DNA from 2 places in the Micromonospora sp. NPDC000663 genome. Region 1 is predicted to be linked to the other one. Evidence: riboswitches for the same ligand, from Rfam matches in the RefSeq annotation. Region 1 holds a riboswitch; the other holds the start of a gene.
What was found. A riboswitch is a leader RNA that binds a small molecule or an ion and turns the genes downstream of it on or off. The one in region 1 is predicted to bind S-adenosylmethionine.
Positions count from the first base shown of each region.

Region 2: it holds a riboswitch for S-adenosylmethionine, as region 1 does, so the genes downstream of both, ACFY1S_RS07370 (ABC transporter substrate-binding protein) here and thrC (threonine synthase) in region 1, are expected to answer to the same signal.

Region 1 is NZ_JBIAYR010000002.1:253,687-263,239, reverse strand. It holds gene ACFY1S_RS09875 (hypothetical protein) at 1-510, opposite strand, end outside; gene ACFY1S_RS09870 (cold-shock protein) at 592-792, opposite strand; gene ACFY1S_RS09865 (GNAT family N-acetyltransferase) at 1,062-1,592, shown strand; gene paaN (phenylacetic acid degradation protein PaaN) at 1,737-3,410, opposite strand; gene ACFY1S_RS09855 (GNAT family N-acetyltransferase) at 3,461-4,480, opposite strand; gene thrC (threonine synthase) at 4,733-6,019, opposite strand; SAM riboswitch class I at 6,030-6,165, opposite strand; gene ACFY1S_RS09845 (DMT family transporter) at 6,233-7,201, opposite strand; gene ACFY1S_RS09840 (ArsR/SmtB family transcription factor) at 7,293-7,598, shown strand; gene ACFY1S_RS09835 (DoxX family protein) at 7,718-8,167, opposite strand; gene ACFY1S_RS09830 (MFS transporter) at 8,662-9,553, opposite strand, start outside.
Region 2 is NZ_JBIAYR010000001.1:1,547,835-1,557,387, forward strand. It holds gene ACFY1S_RS07355 (Na+/H+ antiporter) at 1-1,147, shown strand, start outside; gene ACFY1S_RS07360 (amino acid ABC transporter ATP-binding protein) at 1,176-1,907, opposite strand; gene ACFY1S_RS07365 (amino acid ABC transporter permease) at 1,904-2,683, opposite strand; gene ACFY1S_RS07370 (ABC transporter substrate-binding protein) at 2,729-3,658, opposite strand; SAM riboswitch class IV at 3,930-4,041, opposite strand; gene ACFY1S_RS07375 (amino acid transporter) at 4,127-6,067, opposite strand; gene corA (magnesium/cobalt transporter CorA) at 6,297-7,424, shown strand; gene ACFY1S_RS07385 (hypothetical protein) at 7,440-7,730, opposite strand; gene ACFY1S_RS07390 (2'-5' RNA ligase family protein) at 7,839-8,354, opposite strand; gene ACFY1S_RS07395 (DinB family protein) at 8,433-8,942, shown strand; gene ACFY1S_RS07400 (NAD(P)-dependent alcohol dehydrogenase) at 8,953-9,553, opposite strand, start outside.

The DNA of each region.
Region 1 (9,553 bases):
CACGGCCAGGAGGGTCACCAGGTCCGTGACGAACGTCTCCGGCAGGCTGGACGGCGACTCAGCCTGCGCCTCCCAGCGCGCCGACGGGTCCACGCCGAGGGAGAGCACCGAGAGTACGGCGGCAGGCGCCACCTGGGTGAGCAGCATGATGGGCACCAGCAGCCGCCAGCCCCGACGCAGCGCCGCCCCACACCTGGCGGACCAGCCGCCGAGACCGGCGCCGGACGGGGTGACCAGGGCGTCGTTCGGGTCGAACCCGTGACCCGGCGGGTACCACCCGACGGGCGGCCCCGGATACCAGGACTGCCCCGGGTAGGGGCCGGCGCCCGGCGGGAAGCCGCCGGTGGGCGGGAACACCCACTGGGCGGGCGCTGCGGGCGTACCCCAGCCGCCCTGCGCGGGGTCCCAGCCCGGCGGCGGGCCGGCCTGGCCGCCGGTTGCGCCCGGGTCGGACGGGCCCGGCTCCCCCGGCCCGGGAGGCGGGGTGGTCGGGGGCGGCTGGTCGGTCATGAACCCTCCTCAGCATCGGCTGGAACGGTTCACGATCTTCCCGGGTACGTGCCCGCACCGCAGCCCGCGACGCGCGGGAAATCAGACGACGCGTACGTGCTCGGCCTGTGGGCCCTTCTGACCCTGGGCGATCTCGAACTCCACCCGCTGACCGTCGTCCAACGCCTTGTAGCCGTCCATCTCGATCGCGGAGAAGTGGACGAACACGTCCTGACCGCCGTCGACGGCGATGAAGCCGTAGCCCTTCTCGGCGTTGAACCATTTCACGGTGCCCTGTGCCACGGTGCACTTCCTCACTCTGCGCGGCGTTACCTGCCCCGGCGCGCGGCGTGACCGGGCGCCTGTGGACCACCGCTCGGCGATCGATGACGGCCGCTGAAACGGTGACCGAAATCGCACGCTACACGAGGAGTGACGGCCGCGCACGACCACAAATCGGGCATGGTTCAGGGCGCCCCGGCGGCGTCGACGAGCCCTGGTTTTCCGGGCAGAGCATCGATGTCCGTGGTTGTCGCCGAAAACCGCTTCCGGCCCTGTGATAGGCATGCGGCATGACCACCGACACGGGCTCGCCCGCCCTGCGGCAGGCGCAGGTCCGCCGGGTCCGGCCGCAGGACGCCGCCCGGATGCGGGCGCTGCGCCTGGAGATGCTCGCCGACGCGCCGCTGGCCTTCCTGGAGACGATCGCCGACGCGGCCGCCCGCTCGCACGCCGAGTACGCGGCGCGGGTCGCGTACACCTCGCGGGGCGCGGAGACCGCACAGTTCGTGGCGGATCCGGGTGGCCGGTTCGTCGGGCACGCCGGAGGAACGGCGGCGCCCCGCGAGGCCGGGCTGACAGTCATCTACGCGGTCTACGTCACGCCGGCGTGGCGCGGCAGCGGCCTGCTCGGTGAGCTGATCGACGAGGTGGCCGCCTGGTCGAGGGCGTGCGGTCGACCGGAGCTGCTGCTGGAGGTGGTGGTCGGCAACGACCGCGCCTACCGCGCCTACCAGCGGCTGGGCTTCGAGGACACCGGCGTACGGGTCCCCCACCCCACGATCCCCGCCCTGACCGAGCTCCAGATGCGCCGCCCCGCCTGACCCTCCCACGGCATAACCCCGGTGATGCCCCAAAAGCCTGCGCCACCGTGCGCACGAAGGGTTTCCGGGGCAGCCCGACCCGCGCAGGGATCAAGCCTGACCGCCCGGAGCGGGTCGGGCTGCCCCGGAAACCCCGAACCGCACCTACACGTGCCGCCGAGACTGCACGATCCGGAAGCGGTTGGCCACGTAGGCGCCGTCGGTCAGCGCCGAGTTGGCCGCCGCGTTGGCACCGCTGCCGTGGAAGTCGGAGAACGCCGCCGACTGGTTCACGAACACCCCGCCGGTCAGGTTGCAGGACAGGTGCACCCCGACCTCGACGGCGATCGCCTCGGTCGCGTCCAGCACCGACTCGTCGGTGGAGTAGACCCCAGCGGTGAGCGCCCCCTTCTCGCCGACGGTCCGGCGCAGCAGCTCCAGGCTGTGGACGGTGGAGTCGGTGGCGATGGCGAAGGAGATCGGCCCGAACCACTCCCGGCCGTACGTCTCCGCGTCGTCGGCGGTCAACTTCACGATCGTCGGGGTACGCACCACCGCGTCGGCGTACGACGGGTGGGCCACGGCGCGGGACTCCAGCACCGGCTCGCCCACCTTTGTCACGTCGGCCAGCCGCTCCAGCACCCCGTCGTTGACGATGGCGCCGGTCAGCTCGACACCCCGGGCGGGGTCGGCGGTCAGCTTGCCTACCGCGGCGGCGATCCCACCGGCCACCTCGTCGAAGCTCTTGTGCCCCTGGTCGGTCTCGATGCCGCCGGCCGGGATGAGGATGTTCTGCGAGGTGGTGCACATCTGACCGCTGTAGAGGGTCAGGGTGAAGCCGAGGTTGCGGCACATGCCGGCGAAGTCGTCGGTGGAGTCGATGACGACGGTGTTCAGGCCGGCCTTCTCGGTGTAGACCGACGCCTGCCGGGCGTGCGTCTCCAGCCAGTCGCCGTACTCGGTGGAACCCGTGAAGTCGACGATCTTGACGGAGCGGTGCAGGGCGAGGTCGCTGGCGAGCTTCTCACCTGGCGCCTCGGCCGCCAGCAGGATCAGGTTCGGGTCGAACCCGGCTTCGGCGAGCACCTCCCGGGCGTACTTCACCGTGATGGCAAGCGGCAGCACCGCGCGCGGGTGCGGCTTGACGATCACCGGGTTGCCGGTGACCAGCGAAGCGAACAGCCCGGGGTACGAGTTCCAGGTCGGGAAGGTGTTGCAGCCGATCACCAGCGCCACCCCGCGCGGCACCACGTGGAACGTCTTGGTCATCCGCAGCGGGTCACCCTTGCCTGCGGCCTTCTCCCAGCCGGCCGTGCCCGGGTGCCTGGTCATCTCGGCGTACGCGTACGCCAGCGACTCCAACGCCCGGTCCAGGGCGTGCGCGCCGCCGGCCTGGAAGGCCATCACGAACGCCTGCCCGCTGGTGAACTGCACCGCGTTGGCCAGCTCGAAGATGTGCTTGTGCAGCCGGTCGAGGATCTCCAGGCAGACACCCACCCGGGCCTGCGGGCCGGCGTCGCGCCACGCGGGCAGCGCCGCGGAGGCGGCGCGGGTCAGCTCGTCGACGCCGGCGTGCGGGTAGCGCACCGCCAGCTCCACCCCGAACGGGCTGGCCTCGGTGGCGACCCGCGCGCCGGTGCCCGGCTGGTCGAGGGGGAAGTCACCACCGAGGTACGCCTCGAAGGCGGCCCTGCCGTCGGCGGCGGCGTTCTCGCCGTACACCCGGGGGCTTGGGGATTCGGGATAGGCGGACCAGTAGCCCCGCTCCGTGATCGCGGTCAGCGCACGGTTGAGGGTGTCGGCGTGCCTGTCGTACAGGGGATGCGGGGTCTCCGTCATGCCCGCCATCATGCCTGAGGACCCGCCGCGAGCAGTAGCACCGATCTCCGTCAGAGGGTCAGCTGCCAGTCGGTCCAGGCGTCCACCGGGCGGAAGCCGAGCTGTTCGTTGATCGCCACCATGTAACTGTTGCTCGCGGCGTTGAAGGTGTCGATGACGCGTACCGCCGGCTCGTGGGTGAGCAGGTGGTGCAGGTTCTCCGCCTTGGCGATGAGGCCGAGCCGATGCCCGCGGTGGGCGGGGTCGACGATGGTGATCTGCTGGTAGGCGTGCCAGTCGGCGTTGGCACCGACGTCGAGCAGGGTCCACGCGACAAGCCGCCCGGACTCCTCGTGCCGCATCCCGAGGTGGTAGCGCCGCCGGCCACGGGCGTCAAGCGACAGTTCGTTTCCCCTGATGCGTTCGGCGTCCACCTGCTCCGGCTCCCACTGCACGTCGCCCATTGGCGCGTCCGTCAGCAACCGGCCGTCGAGGTAGGCGATGTCCGCGACGTACTCCTGCGGGGTGGAGCCCTGCCAGCAGACCGACCGGTAGCCCTCGGCCCGCGGGGTGGCCTCGGCGAGCGCCGTCCGCAACGCGATCCGGTCGATGTCGGCGACCGCGAGACGCCGACGCACCTCGGCAAGTGCGGGCCGGGCACCCGTGGTGGCGGCGAACGCGTCGCCCGCGACGCTTCGGGCCGGCCCGTCGGGCAGCGCGGAGACGGCCATCGCGACGACCCGCTTACGTCCGCGCTCGCGCAGCAGGCGTACCCCGTACTCGTGCAGGGCCCGGCCGACGCCCCGGCGCCGCAGCTCCGGATGCACCGTCAGATCGGCGGTGGCGTTCTCGGTGTTGTCGAGGTAGGGCAGGTCCAGCTGGAGGTAGCCGGCCGGTACGCCGTCCAGGCGGGCCAGCGCCCAGAGCGACTCGGTGCCGGGCATCGGGGTGTGGAACAGCGCGTCGAAGCGACGCCGGCAGAACGGCGGGAGGTCCGGCACGTCGACGTCGCCCGCCGCCGCGCCGATCCGGTACGCCTCGTCGACCGCGGCCCGGTCGGTGCCGTCGAAGGACGCGATCGTGATGCTCATGCGGGCGAGACTGGCACCGGAAAAGCGATCGGGCCAGCGATTTACTCGCTGGCCCGATCGGACGTGGTCGGGAGGGACACTCGCACAACGCCTCCGGCGTTGGGTCGCAAGAACTTCAAAAGTCTCCGGCGAAATGCCCTCCCGCACGGAGCATCTTGCGCCGTCCGGTTCCTGCCGTCAAGTCCAGAGCGGCGGGTTTTCCACACTCACAGCGAAAACCCAGTTACCCGGCGGATCGCCCAGGCGGGGCGGTCAGCCGAGGAGGCCGGCGTCCCGGGCGGCGCGCAGGGAGGGCTTGATGTGGTGGGTCGGCCCGACCTGCCCGGCCACCGCGTCGATGGTCTTGAGGCCCTCGCCCGTGTTGAAGACGACGGTCTCCGCCGCCGGGTCGAGCCGGCCGGACTCGACGAGCTTGCGCAGCACCGCCACGGTGACCCCACCGGCGGTCTCGGCGAAGACACCAGTGGTGCGGGCCAGGTCACGGATGCCGGCACGGATCTCGTCGTCGTCCACGTACTCCATCCATCCGCCGGTGCGGCGGACCGCCTCCAGGGCGTAGAGGCCGGCGGCCGGGTCGCCGATGTTCAGCGACTTGGCGATGCCTGTGGGCTTGACCGGGGTGATCGTGTCGGTGCCGGCGTGCAGGGCGGTGGCGATGGGGTTGCAGCCGGCCGACTGGGCGCCGAAGACCTTCCAGCCGCCGGTCGGCGCCTCGACCAGGCCGATCTCGACAAGCTCGGAGAACGCCTTGTCAATCTTGGTGAGCAGTTCGCCGCTGGCCATCGGGATGACCACCTGCGCCGGGATCCGCCAGCCGAGCTGCTCGGCCACCTCGTAACCGAGGGTCTTGGAGCCCTCCGCGTAGTACGGGCGGACGTTGACGTTGACGAACGCCGTGTCCTCGAATTCGTCGGTCTCCACCAGCTCACCGCAGAGCCTGTTGACGTCGTCGTACGAGCCGTCGATGGCGACCAGCTCGCCGCCGTAGACGGCGGTGGTGATGACCTTGCCCTGCTCCAGGTCACTGGGGATGAAGACCACCGACGGCACCCCGGCGCGGGCGCCGTGCGCGGCCACCGAGTTGGCCAGGTTGCCCGTCGACGCGCAGGCGAACCGGGTGAAGCCGAGCGCCTTCGCGGCGGTGAGCGCCACCGAGACGACCCGGTCCTTGAACGAGTGGGTCGGGTTGGCGCTGTCGTCCTTGACCCAGAGCGGCGCGGTGATGCCCAGCTCGGCGGCGAGGTTCGGGGCCGCCACCAGCGGGGTCAGGCCCGGGTTGAGGGTGACCCGGGTGGCCGGGTCCTGGCCGGCGGGCAGCAGCGCGGCGTACCGCCAGATGTTGTCCGCGCCGGCTTCGATCTGCTCGCGGGTGACAGTGGCCAGGGCGGCGGTGTCGTAGTCGACCTCCAGCGGGCCGAAACACTCGTAGCAGGCGTGCTGGGCGGCGAGCGGGTAGCGGGCCGAACAGGCGCGGCAGACCAGGGCGCGGGCGGGGCTGGCGGAGGTGTCGATACCGGGGGCGACGATCGTCGACGTCATGTCGAGAGTCCTCTCATCTTTCCCCGCATCGCACGGTGCGGCGGGGACGGAATTGGCACCTGCCCCGCCTGTCGCTCAGCGGTGAGCGCGCGGGGTGGTTGCCGGGGCGTCGTCGGGCCGTATCCCTCAGCCCCTCTGGATGAGGTATGCAGTTGTGCGGTCGAGTCTAGGCAACGTTGCCCGTGGCCTCCACCGGGCATCCCAGGGAGTGGGTCAGCGGGCGGCCACCGCGACGGGGTCGACCACAGCTGTCGGGTCCGTGACGGCGGTCGGCTGCGGCAGTGACGACGTCCGGGTCCGTGCCCTGTTGGCCAGGTTCGCGGCGACCAGGGCGAAGATGGTGATCGCGGCTCCGACCAGCTCCACCGGGTCGGGCCGGTAGCCACGGGCGATCTGCACCGCGAACGTGGTGACCGGGACCAGATTCATGAACAGCGCGGCGTTCGCGGCACCGAGCCGCTGCACACCTGTGTTCCAGGCCAGGACGGCGATCACGGCGCCCACTACCACCGCGTACGCCAACTGCGGGGCGACCGCCACGAGGTCGGCGGCGGCCGGCGCGTGCTGCCAGCCGACGGCGTCGGCGCCGATGCTCGCGACGAGCATGGCGGCGGTGCCGGAGAGTGCGGTAAGCGTCGTGAAGCGCAGCGGCGACCAGTCACCGAACCGGCTGGCGCCGTGGGTGTAGACGCCCCAGCCGAGCACCGCGCCGATCATCATCAGGCCGCCGAGGCCGAACTGGCCGAGACCGGCCAGGCTGCCGCGGGTGATCACCAGGCCGACGCCGAGAAGCGCCACCAGGGAGAGGGCCAGCAGGAGGGGCTTGGGGCGTACGCCGTCGCGGACCCACCGGACGAGCTGGGTGATCACCGGGGTGGTGGCCACGAAGAGGGAGATCTGCTGCGGGGCGGCGTGCTCGAGGGCCTGGTTGGTGAGCAGGTTGAACCCGGCGAACCCGACGACGCCGAGCACCACCACCTCGACCGCCCGGCCGCCGTGGCGCAGCGCGCCGGCACCCTCGCGAAGCAGCAGGAGGCCGACCAGGACTGCGGCGGCCAGCAGGTATCGGGCGGTGGTGAGGTTGAGCGGGTCGACCCGGGTCAGCGCGCTGGCCAGGACGGGGAACATCACTCCCCAGCCGACCACGGCGAGCAGCGGGTAGGCGGCGGCGCGGGATCGCATCGTCAGCTCCAATGTTCGAGAATCGTCGAACCAACGGAACTGACAGTAGGAGCTTGTTCGACAATTGTCGAACAACGGTTACACTGGTCACATGGAGCCGCACGAACCCGACCTGACCGACGTACCTGTCACCGCCGTCCTTGCCGCACTCGCGGACGACGTGCGGTTGCAAATGGTGCGGGCACTCGCCGAGGACGGCGAGGCAGCCTGCGGCACCCTCGACTTCGGCGTCTCCAAGGCGACCCGCAGCCACCACCTGAAGGTGCTGCGCGAGGCGGGCCTGACCCGCACGCGCGCTGCCGGCACCAGCCGCTACGTGCGGCTGCGCCGCGACGAGCTGGACCAGCTCTACCCAGGCCTGCTGGACGCTGTCCTCACCCCACGCCCGCCGGCCTGACGTCGCATCCTCGGCTCCGGGCTGGATCGTCGACGGCCGCACGTCGACGGTGCCCCCGCCCGGGCGCGGCGCCGGAGCCGCCTCGTCGAGGCTCCGACGCCGCGCGGACACGGGTGCGGTCAGACGGACACGGGGCTGGGTTCGGCCACCGACGGCGACGGTGCTTCGCCGCGACGACGGAAGAGCAGCGCGTCGAGCGCCCACGGGCCCGAGCCGAGTGCGGCGACCAGCAGGAACGACCAGCAGAAGAGCGCTGCCTGCTCACCGCCGTTGCGCAGCGGCAACAGGCCGTCGGGCTGGTGCACGACGAAGTAGGCGTACGCCATCGAGCCGGAGGCGAGAAGCGCGGCGGGTCGGGTGAAGAGCCCGACCAGCACCAGCGCGCCGCAGACGAGTTGGATGAGGGCGGCCCACCAGCCCGGCCAGGTGCCGAGCGGTATCGCCTTGCCGGTCATCGGGTTGCCGCCGAACAACCCGAAGACCGAGGACAGGCCGTGCAACGTGAACAGCAGTCCGATCACGATGCGGAACAGGGACAGGGTCGGCCCGCCGAGCCGAGAGACGTTCATTGAGACCTCCATCGAAGGGGACAGATCTCTTCAATGGTGGGCCAAGAATGTATCGAAGTTAATAAATTCCTTGCTGGTGGGATAATCCCAGGCTGAAACATATCGCTCTGTGGGAGCGCTCCCGCACCGAACGTACCGCGAGTCGAGACGGCCGTACACCCTGTCAAGTTGCGCCCAGCGCAGGTCGGGGTATCAGGACGCCTGTCGAGCTGCCCCACCTGTGGGGCGTAGGACCCCGGCGGAACGGGAACGGCTCGACCCCTTTCGCCGGCGGTACGCCTCATGACCCTGCCGGCTCCGGCACCGTGAACGACACGATCGCGGCCCTCGGAACGGTCGAGGACTCCTTCAGGTCGTCGCGGCGGACGGCTGCGGTTGCGCGGACTCAGGCCGGCGGGAGCCGCGCGGCAGGATCAGGTAGGTCAGGGCGAGACCGGTCAGGCTCAGGGCTGCTCCGACGAGGCCGGACCAGCGCACGGCGCCGGCGGCCAGGATCAGGCCTCCGCCGGCGGACCGGCGGCGGCGCCGAGGTTGATCGCGCCCACGTTGACGGCGACGGCGAAGGTCGGCGCATTACCGGCGTGATGCAGGATCATCGCCTGCAGCGGGGCGATGATGGCGGTGCCGAGCAGGCCGAGGAGCAGTACGGCGAGCACGGCGGACGGCTGCCAGACGACCGCGAACGGGATCATGAGAAGCACACCTGTGAGGCAACCGAGCACACCGCGTACCGTCGCGCCCACCGACCGGTCGGTCAGTCGTCCGGCGGCGACATTGCCGATCAGGCTGCCTGCGCCGTAGGCCAGCAGTAGCCCGGAGACGGTCGCCGCGGAGAAATGGGCGATCCTGGTCAGCAGCGGTGCGATGTAGGTGAAGACGACAGTCACGCCGGCGAAGGCGACCGCTGCGGTGGCGACCGACAGCAGCACCGGCCTGCGGGTCACGACGTACAACTCGTCGCGGAGTTCGGTGGTGGGCGCGTCGAGTCGCGGCAGGACGGCCGCCAGCAGGACGTTGGCGAGCAGCGCGAGCACGGTCAACGCGAGGAACGGCGCGCGCCAGCCGGCCGCCTGGCCGAGGATCGCGCCGAGCGGGACGCCGAGCAGGGTGGCCACCGTGAAGCCGGACGCGACGGCAGCGATCGCCGTACCGACCTTCCCGGCCGGCACGAGGGTCGTCGCCACCACGACCGCGACCGCGAGGAAGGCGGCGTGGCTGAGCGAGGAGACCACCCGACCGACCAGCAGCATCTCGTACGATCCGGCGAACGCGCACAGTGCGCTGCCCACGGCGAACAGCAGTACCAGCACCATCGCCAGGCCCTTGCGCGGAACGCGGGACGTGATCATCGCGACGAGCGGGCCACCGATCACCACGCCGAGGGCG
Region 2 (9,553 bases), on a different contig from region 1:
CGCGGAGAGCCTGATCAACGACGGCACCGCGCTCGTGGTCTTCGCGGTGGCCGTGGGGCTGCTCACCCAGAGCGCGGATCCGGGCGTGCTGGGCATCGGCGAGGAGTTCGTCGGGGCCAGCGTCGGCGGCGTGCTCGCCGGCCTGCTGGTGGGCTTCGCCGTGGTGCTGATCCGCAAGCGGCTCGACGATCCGCTGCGCGAGGGCGCGCTGAGCGTGCTGACCCCGTTCGCCGCGTTCCTGCTCGCCGACTCGGTGCACGCCAGCGGTGTCCTGGCGGTGGTGGTCGCCGGGCTGGTGCTCGCCTACGCCGGTCCACGGGTGATCCGTGCCCGGTCCCGGGTGCTGGCGTACGCGTTCTGGGACCTGTCCACGTTCCTCATCAACGGCGGTCTGTTCGTGCTGCTCGGCACGCAGATCCCCCGGGCGGTGCGGGGCGTCACGAGCACCTCGCCGGCGAGGGCCGTGGTGATCGTGCTGGTGGTCACCGTGGTGGTCCTCTGCACCCGGCTGTTCTTCATCTACCTGACGTCCCAGTCGGCGAGACTGCGACGCCGCCGGATGGTGGAGCAGGGCGCGCAACCGTCGAGCTGGCGGGTGGGGACCGTGGCGGGCTGGGCCGGCTTCCGGGGCGCCGTGTCGCTCGCGGCAGCGCTGGCCGTCCCGACGATGACTGTCGCCGGTCGCCCGGTCGTCGAACGCGACCTGATCATCTTCGTGACGGCGCTGGTGATCGTGTTGATCATGCTCATCCAGGGCACCACCCTGCCGCTCGTGGTGCGCTGGGCGGGGCTGGCCGGCGACCCGGAACGGGTCGACGAGGCCCGGCGGGCCCGGATGCGCGCCACCGAGGTCGGCCTGGCCATGGTGCCCACGGTGGCCGCCGAGGTCGGCGCCGGGGAGGAGGCGGTGCGCCGGTTGCAGGCCGAATACCAGCGGCACCTGGACGACGTCAACGAGAGTGGCGGGGACACCGCCGAGGAACGCCGGCTGGAACGCGACCTGCGCCTGGGCGTCCTCGCCCACAAGCGCCGGGAGGTCACCCGCCTTCGCGACAGCCGGGAGATCGACGACCTCGTGCTGCTGGAGTTGCAGGCCGCGCTTGACAACGAGGAGATCCGGCTGCTGGGACGCGGATCCGGCGAGTGACAGTCGCCGGGCCGGTGAGCGAGGCTTCTCAGAGCACCTGCGCGAGGAAACGGCGCAGCCGGGGATGCTCGGCGCCCTCGAAGATCCCCTCGGGCGGGCCGGCCTCCAGCACCACGCCCCGGTCCATGAAGGCGACGGTGTCGGCGACCTGCCGGGCGAACCCCATCTCGTGGGTCACCACCACCATCGTCATCCCGGCGCCGGACAGGTCTGCCATCACCCCGAGCACGCCCTTGACCAGCTCGGGGTCGAGCGCCGAGGTGGCCTCGTCGAAGAGCATCACCTCGGGTCGCAGGGCCAGAGCCCTGGCGATCGCCACACGCTGCTGCTGACCGCCGGAGAGCTGCGTCGGCCGGGAGTTCGCCTTGCCGGCCAGCCCCACCAGCTCCAGTTGGGCGCGGGCGACCGCGTCCGCCTCGTCCTCGCCGAGCTTGCGCAGGCGGCGCAGGGCCAGGGTGATGTTGCGCAGCACGGTCATGTGCGGGAATAGGTTGAACTGCTGGAACACCATGCCGACCCGTTGGCGCAGCGCGTCCGGGTCGTCGCGCAGCACGCTGCGGCCGTCCAGCAGCACGTCGCCGCGGTCGGGCTCGATCAGCCGGTTGAGGGTCCGCAGCAGAGTGGACTTGCCCGACCCGGACGGCCCGATCACGCAGGCCGTCGCGCCGCGCGCCACGGTGAGGTCGACGCCGCGCAGCACCCGGTTCGGTCCGAAGGCGAGGTGGACGTCGCGCGCCTCCAGGCTCACCGAGGTGGTCATCGCCTGTCTCCTTCCGGGGCCCCGGCGAGCGCCGGGGTGTCGTCCTCGTCCTCGTCGACGGGTGCGGTGGCCGGCCGGCCGTGCCGCAGCCGCCTGTCGATCCAGTTGACGACGTGCGTCAGCGGGACCGTCAGCGCCAGGTAGAAGAGCCCGGCGAGCAGCAGCGCGGACTCGTTGCCGGTGGTGGCCGCGTAGTCCTGCCCGATCCGGAACAGCTCCCGCTGGCTGGCCACCAGCCCGAGGAAGTAGACCAGGCTGGAGTCCTTGATCAACGCGATGAGCTGGTTCACCCAGGCGGGCAGCACCCGCCGGATGCCCTGCGGGATGATCACCAGCCGCATCGCGTCGGCCCAGGAGAAACCCAGGGCGCGGGCGCCCTCCAACTGGGCGGCCTCCACCGACTGGATGCCGGAGCGGAAGATCTCCCCGATGTACGCCGCCGCGATCAACGACAGCGCCAGGATGCCCAGCGGGTACGGGTCCGGCCCCCAGATCTCCATGCCCAGCGGCGCCAGCCCGACCCCGATCAGCAGGATCGTCGCGGCGGCCGGCAGGCCCCGGAACACGTCGGTGTAGACCCGCGCCGGCCAGCGCAGCCACCGGGTACGGGAGATGCCGGCGACGGCCAGCAGCAGGCCCAGCACCGAGCCGAGCAGGGCGGCGGAGACCGCCAGGATCAGCGTGTTCGGCAGCCCGACGGTAAGCATCTCGGGCAGCGCCTCACGCATGGCGTCGGCGTCGAAGAACGTCTCCCACAGGGTGCTCAACGGATCCATCGGTCGCCTCTCCTGCCGCCCCGCTCGCTCGTCACCGGTTACCGCTCAGGACGCGGTCGACGCGGACGCCGACGGCGCCACCGACGCGGACGCCGACGGCGCCACCGACGCGGACGCCGACGGCGCCACCGACGCGGACGGCGCCGCGACCGCGCCGCTGCCCGGCGTGAAGTCCGCCGGGATCGGCCGACCCGGGTAGTACTGCGCCTGCAGACGGCTCCAGGTGCCGTCCGCGATGACCTCGTCGAGGGCCTTGTTCAGCGCCTCGCGCAGCTTGTCGCCGCCCTTGGCCACGGCGTACGCGGTAGGCGCCGGGCTGAGCTGCTTGGCCGCCACGGTGATCTTGCCGTTGCTGTCGGCTGCCGACTTCTCGCCGATCTCCGCCGGGGCGATCCACGCGTCGGCGGTGCCGGCCTTGAGCTGGTTGATCGCGCCGTTGTAGTCCGGCACCCGCACCGGGTCGAGTTGCTTGCCTGTGGCGTAGTCGTCCTGGACGGTGCCCTGCACCACCACGACCCGCTTGCCTGCCAACTGGTCGAAGCTGGTGATCGGCGAGCCGGCCGGGACGTCCAGGCCGAAGTAGCCGAAGTCGTAGCCGTTGCCGAAGTCGACTGTCTTCTTGCGCGCCTCGGTGATGGTGATCGAGGAGCTGCCGACGTCGAACTTGTGGTTGTTGACCTGGCTGAGCAGGGCGGAGAAGTCGGTACCGACGAACTCGACGGTCAGGCCGAGCTTGCCGGCCACCGCGGTCAGCAGGTCGTTGTCGAAGCCGGTGAACTTACCGTCCTTGAGGTAGACGTTCGGCGGGGCGTCGGTGAGCGTGCCGGCGCGCAGGACACCCGGCCGCGCCAGGCCGTACGGGTTGGCGGAAGCGTCGGTCGAGGCGTCGTCGCCGCAGGCGGTGAGCGCGGTCGCGGCCAGGATGGTGGCCGCGCCCAGGGCGGCGACACGGGTCAGGGCAGGAAGGAATCGCACAGGTCTCTCCGATGGGGTGCGCCGCGGCGGGTACGCGCCGCGGACGGTGCGCCCGATGGGCGTACCGCTGGAAAAGTGGTGTGAGAAGAGGGACGCGTCAGAGCGCGGCGCGGCGGCGACAGGCCGCGCTGCACATTCGCATCATGTCCACGTGCCGACGCCTGGTCAGTGCCGCCGAGAGGCGGCCGACGCGGAGATCCGCGAGGTCGGCCGGTGGGATGGAGCTGAGGATGCGCATACGGTCTCCCGGGTCTGTGCTGACCTGGGTGCCAGGCCACGCTTGCACCGACGTCCTGCCGGTGCCTGGTCTTCACCCGGGGCACCCCACCGCGGAGGAGGGTTGCCGGCCAGCGAGCCGGGGCTTCGCGCTGGCGCTCATGACCTGCGCCGAGGCTAGCAGCCGGCACCGGTGGGTCGTCCAGCCGTTATGACCACGCTCACCGTCCGCGAGGGCCGTCGACCGGCAGGTCAACCGGCGTGCACGTGCGGGCGGCGGCAAGGGTCGGGCTCCTGGCGGCGCAGGATCTCCCGGGTGACCGGGGCGATCGCGCCCTGCCCGAACGCCAGGTAGCGCAGCAGGTTGCGAACCGGCCCGCCCTCGGTCCACTCGAAGTAGATGTGGGGGCGACGCCGGCTCCGGTCGCGGATCTCCAGCAGCAGGGCGGCGAGCGCGCTGGGCACCGAGGAACTCGCCAGACTGAGCACCTGGTAGCTGTCGTGCGCCACGCTGCCGCGGACCAGCAGCGCGGTCTCGAAGTCCGACGGGTCGGTGACGTGCACCTCGACGAAGATGACGTCGCCGTCGTCGGGAAAGTCGTTGTCCGCCATGGTCTGGGCCAGCTTGGCGCGGTACTCGGCCGGGTCCCGGCGCTCCGGCTCGTGCGCGACGAGGCGGATCCGGCGGGCCGCCCGCTCGTCGATCATCCGGGCCGCTGCCGGGTCCAGCTCCACGTGGTCGACCCGCAGCTCGTAGGCCCGCATCAGCCGGGACAGCACCGACACCAGGATCATCCCGCCGATGAAACACGCCGCGATCTTGACGCCGTCGGGGCGTTGCACGACGTTCGCCACTGTCGTGTACACGAAGATCACCGCGATGGTCCCGAACGCGAGCGTCAGGCCCCGCTGCCGCCGTCGCCGCGCCGCGAGGGTCACCGCCGTCGCCGCCGAGGTGATCAACACCAGGACCCCTGTGGCGTACGCGCCGCCCTGCGCGTCCACGCTGGCGTCGAAGACCACAGTGATCAGGAACGCCACTGTGGTGAAGACCAGGACCAGCGGGCGTACGGCCCGGGCCCAGGTCGGAGCCATGCCGTAGCGGGGCAGATAGCGGGGTACGAGGTTGAGCAGTCCGGCCATCGCCGAGGCGCCGGCGAACCAGAGGATCCCGATGGTGGACAGGTCGTAGACGGTGCCGAACACCTCGCCGAGGTACTGGTGCGCCAGGTAGGCCAGTGCCCGGCCGTTCGCGGGGCCGCCCGGTTGGAACGCCTCGGGCGGGATCAGCACCGTGGTTGTCACGCTGCTGGTGAGCAGGAAGACGCTCATGATCGTCGCGGCGGTGGTGAGCAGCCGGCGCGCGCCCCGGATCCGCCCCGAGGGCCTGTCCTCGGAGTCCTGCCGGTCCCCCCGGATGTGCGGCATCACGGCCACCCCGGTCTCGAACCCGGACAGACCCAGCGCCAGTTTCGGAAAGACCAGCAGGGACAGTCCGACGACCAGCAGGGGGTCGCCGTGCCCGGTGGTCAGCGCGGTGCCCCAGTCCCCGACCGCGCTCGGGTGCGTCACCACCCGCTCCAACGCGACGGCGATCACCACCGCGTTCAACGTGAGGTAGACCGCCACCAGGGCGACGGCGATCCCGATGGCCTCGCCGAATCCCTTGAGGAACACCGCGCCCAGCAACGCCACCAGCAGCAGCGTGAGTGGCAGCTGGTGCCCCTTGAGCCCGGCGGGCAGGAACGGGTTCTCGTCGATGTGGGCCGTCGCGTCCGCCGCCGAGAGGGTGATGGTGATGATGAAGTCGGTAGCCGCGAACCCCAGCAGCACCAGCACGAGCAGCTTTCCCGGCCAGAAGCTCAGCAGACGGACCAGCATCGCTATCGAACCCTCACCGTGCGGGCTCTCCACCGCCACCCGCCGGTACACGGGCAGCGCGCCCAGCAACGTCACAAGCACCAGCACCAGGGTCGCCACCGGCGACAGCACCCCGGCGGCCAGCGCCGCGATTCCCGGCTGGTAGCCGAGCGTCGAGAAGTAGTCGACACCGGTCAGGCACATCACCCTCCACCAGGGGTGCTGCCGGTCCCGCCGCGGGCGGCCGTGCGGCCCGGGGTGCCGCCCGGCCCGCTCCGTACCGCCGCCGAGCAGCCAGCCGCGCAGCCGCCCGGCGCGCCTGTCGACCCGCACCGGCGCTTCCCCCGTCCTCCGCCCCTGCTCACCGCGAGTATCCGCCTGGTCGTACGCGCCCGTCCGCAGGTACGCCGAACCCGCCCGTGCCCGTCCGGCCGCCCCGGCGGGTCGGACGGGTTTCGGCCCCGGGGCAGGGGGGATCCAGCGCCTCCGGCGCCGCGCACCGATCCGCCCGCTCGGGCCGAGGCCTGCCGGACGCGGATGCCACCGGGGAGGGGAGCGGCTCATGGTCGGCGGCCGTCGCTTCCGCCCGGGTGGTGGCTTCGGCCGCCAGCTCGACGAGCACGCGACAGCCGTCGGCGTGCCGCCACCTCCCGCGCCGGCCCCGCCCACCGGCGGCATGGTGGAGAGTGCCGTCTACCTCAGGGGGCACCGGTTCGCCTCGCCGTCCGGCCTCGCCGAGACGTACCGCTGCCTGCAGGAGCGCGACGGCGCGATGGCCTGGATCGGGCTGTACCGGCCGGACATCGACCAGATCACCTCACTGGCGCGGGAGTTCCGGCTGCACGACCTGGCGGTCGAGGACGCGATCAACGCCCACCAGCGGCCCAAGCTGGAACGGTACGGCGAAACCCTGTTCGTGGTGCTGCGCGCCGCCCGATACGACGACAGGCGCGAGGAGGTCGAGTTCTCCGAGCTGCACCTGTTCATCGGGCCAGGGTTCGTGGTCACCGTCCGGCACGGCGAGGCGCCCGACCTGGCCGCCGTACGCCGTCGACTGGAGACCGACGCGCAGATGCTCGCCCAGGGCCCCGAGGCGGTCCTGTACGCGATCCTCGACCAGGTGGTCGACGGGTACGCGCCGGTGGTGGCCGGACTGGAGAACGACATCGACGAGATCGAGACCCAGGTGTTCGGGGGTGACCCGAACGCCAGCCGGCGCATCTACGGGCTCAGCCGGGAGGTCATCGAGTTCCAGCGGGCCGCCCGTCCGCTGCTCACCATGTTGGACGCGCTCGCGGCCGGCGCGGGCAGCTACGGCACCGACGAGGAACTGCGCAGGTATCTGCGCGACGTCACCGACCACCTCACCCAGGTGGTGGAACGGGTGGACGGGTTCCGGCACCTGTTGCAGAACATCCTCACCGTCAACGCCACACTCGTCTCGCAGCAGCAGAACGAGGAGATGCGCAGCCTCACCGCCGCCAGCTACGCCCAGAACGAGGAGCTGAAGAAGGTCTCGTCCTGGGCCGCGATCCTGTTCGCCCCCACCCTCATCGGCACGGTGTACGGGATGAACTTCGTCCACATGCCGGAGTTGGACTGGCGGTTCGGCTACCTGTTCGCGTTGCTGCTGATGCTGCTCGTGTGCGGCACCCTCTACCTGGTCTTCAAACGGCGCGGTTGGCTCTGAGCCGGTGCGTCGGGGTCACTCGATGCCGCGCAGGATGTGCCGCTCGTCCTCGCTGTCGTCGTCGCCCGCGGCGATCCGGCCGAGCAGCACCGCGGCGGCCCAGATCGTCAGTGGTGTGGCCGCCCCGGTCATCCCGCCGCCGGTCCGGTCGTCCCGGGTATGGCTCCGCTCCGTGCGCGGTGGCCTGCGCTGAGCCTGCATGGGGCCCTGCCTCTCCTCGTCGAAGCCGCCGCGGGCGGCGCGGGCGTAGGCCGCGCCGCCGGGCCGGTCGCCCGAGCGAGCGGGTCGCACCGGTACGGCAGCCATCTCGAACCATCCCACGCCCGGACGCGTCCGCACCGCTTCTTTTCGGTTTCCCGACTGCGGCCCGCCAAACCGGACATTCTCCGCTATCGTCCGCTTTCGGGTCGGCGATCAGGGCAGCGGGTGGGCGATCCCGCGCGCGTGGTCGGTGAGCGCCGCGCCGACCACTGTCGCGGCCACCGGCAGCACCTCCAGGCAGCGACGCACCGCGGCGGCCATCAGCACGTTCGGCACCCGCATGGACAGCGTGCAGTGCGGCACCCAGCGGCCCGGCTGGTAGTGCTCGGTCAGGGGGATGCCGGCGGCGGCCAGCCGGTCGTGCACCAGCCGGTGGTGCGCCAGAAGTTCCGCGGTGGGCGCCGGACCGAGCCAGAGCACCCGGCCGACGAACTGCCCGGCGTGTTGAAATTCGAGCCGCAGTGGGGCGGCCACGACCGTCCCGCGCAGCGCGGCGGCCACCTGTTCCGGGTCGAAGCGGGGCGCCACCGCGAGCGAGACGTGCGGGCGGTGACGCTGCTCCAGCAGCGAGCGCATGCTCTGCACGCCCTCGGCCTCCAGCGCGTCCCACAGCACCCGGATCCGGCGGGTGGCGTCCGGATCCAGGTACAACTCCAACGCCGCGACCACGTGATCACCGTAGCCGGCAGAGGTTTGATCGCCCGTGTCGGCGGTACCTGTTCGGAAACCGACCAGGAGGCGTGCGCCGTGGACGTGAGTGACCTGCTGACCGAGACGTACGACAGGCTGCCCGACCTCGTCCGCGCGGCGGTCGACGGCCTGAGCCCGGAGCAACTGCGCCACGAACCCGGACCGGGCGCCAACTCGATCGGCTGGCTGGTCTGGCACCTCACCCGCATCCAGGACCAGGCCGTCGCCGACCTGCTCGACGCCGAGCAGGTCTGGGTCGGCGGCGACTGGGCGGGCCGTTTCGGCCTCGCCGCCGATCCCGACGACACCGGCTTCGGGCACTCGCCCGCGCAGGTCGCGGCGGTGCGGCCGGAGAGCGCCCAAGCGTTGATCGACTACTACGGCGCGGTGTCGGGGCGTACCCGATCGTTCCTGGCCGGGTTGTCCCCGGCGGACCTGGACCGGGTCGTGGACGAGGCGTGGGACCCACCCGTCACCCTCGGCGTGCGGCTGGTCAGCGTGGTCGAGGACGATCTGCAACACGTCGGGCAGGCCGCCTTCGTCCGTGGCCTGCTCGGGGCCGACTGACCCGACGGGCTCAGGGCACGATCACCGCCCTGCCCTCCAGCGTGCCCTCGCGCATCTGGCGGTACGCGTCCGTGGCCTCGTCCAGCGCGAAGGTGGTGGTCTTCGGCCGGATCAGGCCGCGCGCCCCCAGGTCCAGCACCTCCACCAGTTCCGGTCGGCTGCCCCAGTAGGTGGTCGCGATGCTCACCTCGTACGGCACGGAGAAGAACGACACAGGCAGGGTGCCACCGCCGATTCCCACGATCGTCAGGTCGCCCACGGTACGGGCCACCGCCGCCCCGAGCGTCAGCGTGGCGTCCGCGCCGACGAAGTCCAGCACCACGTCGGCGCCCCGCCCGCCGGTGGCGTCCCGGATCTCCTCGGCCGCGCTCGGGCCGGAGGCCACCGTGCGGTCCGCCCCGCACTCCGTGGCCAGTCGCAACGCCTCGGCGCGGTTGTCCACAGCGATCACGCGGGCGGCGGTGGTGGCCTTGAGGATCTGCACGCCCACGTGCCCCAGCCCGCCGACCCCGATCACCACGGCCGTGCTTCCCGGCGGGAGCTTCGGCCAGGACCGCCGTACGGCGTGGTACGGGGTGAGCCCGGCGTCGGTGAGCGGTGCGGCCTGCACC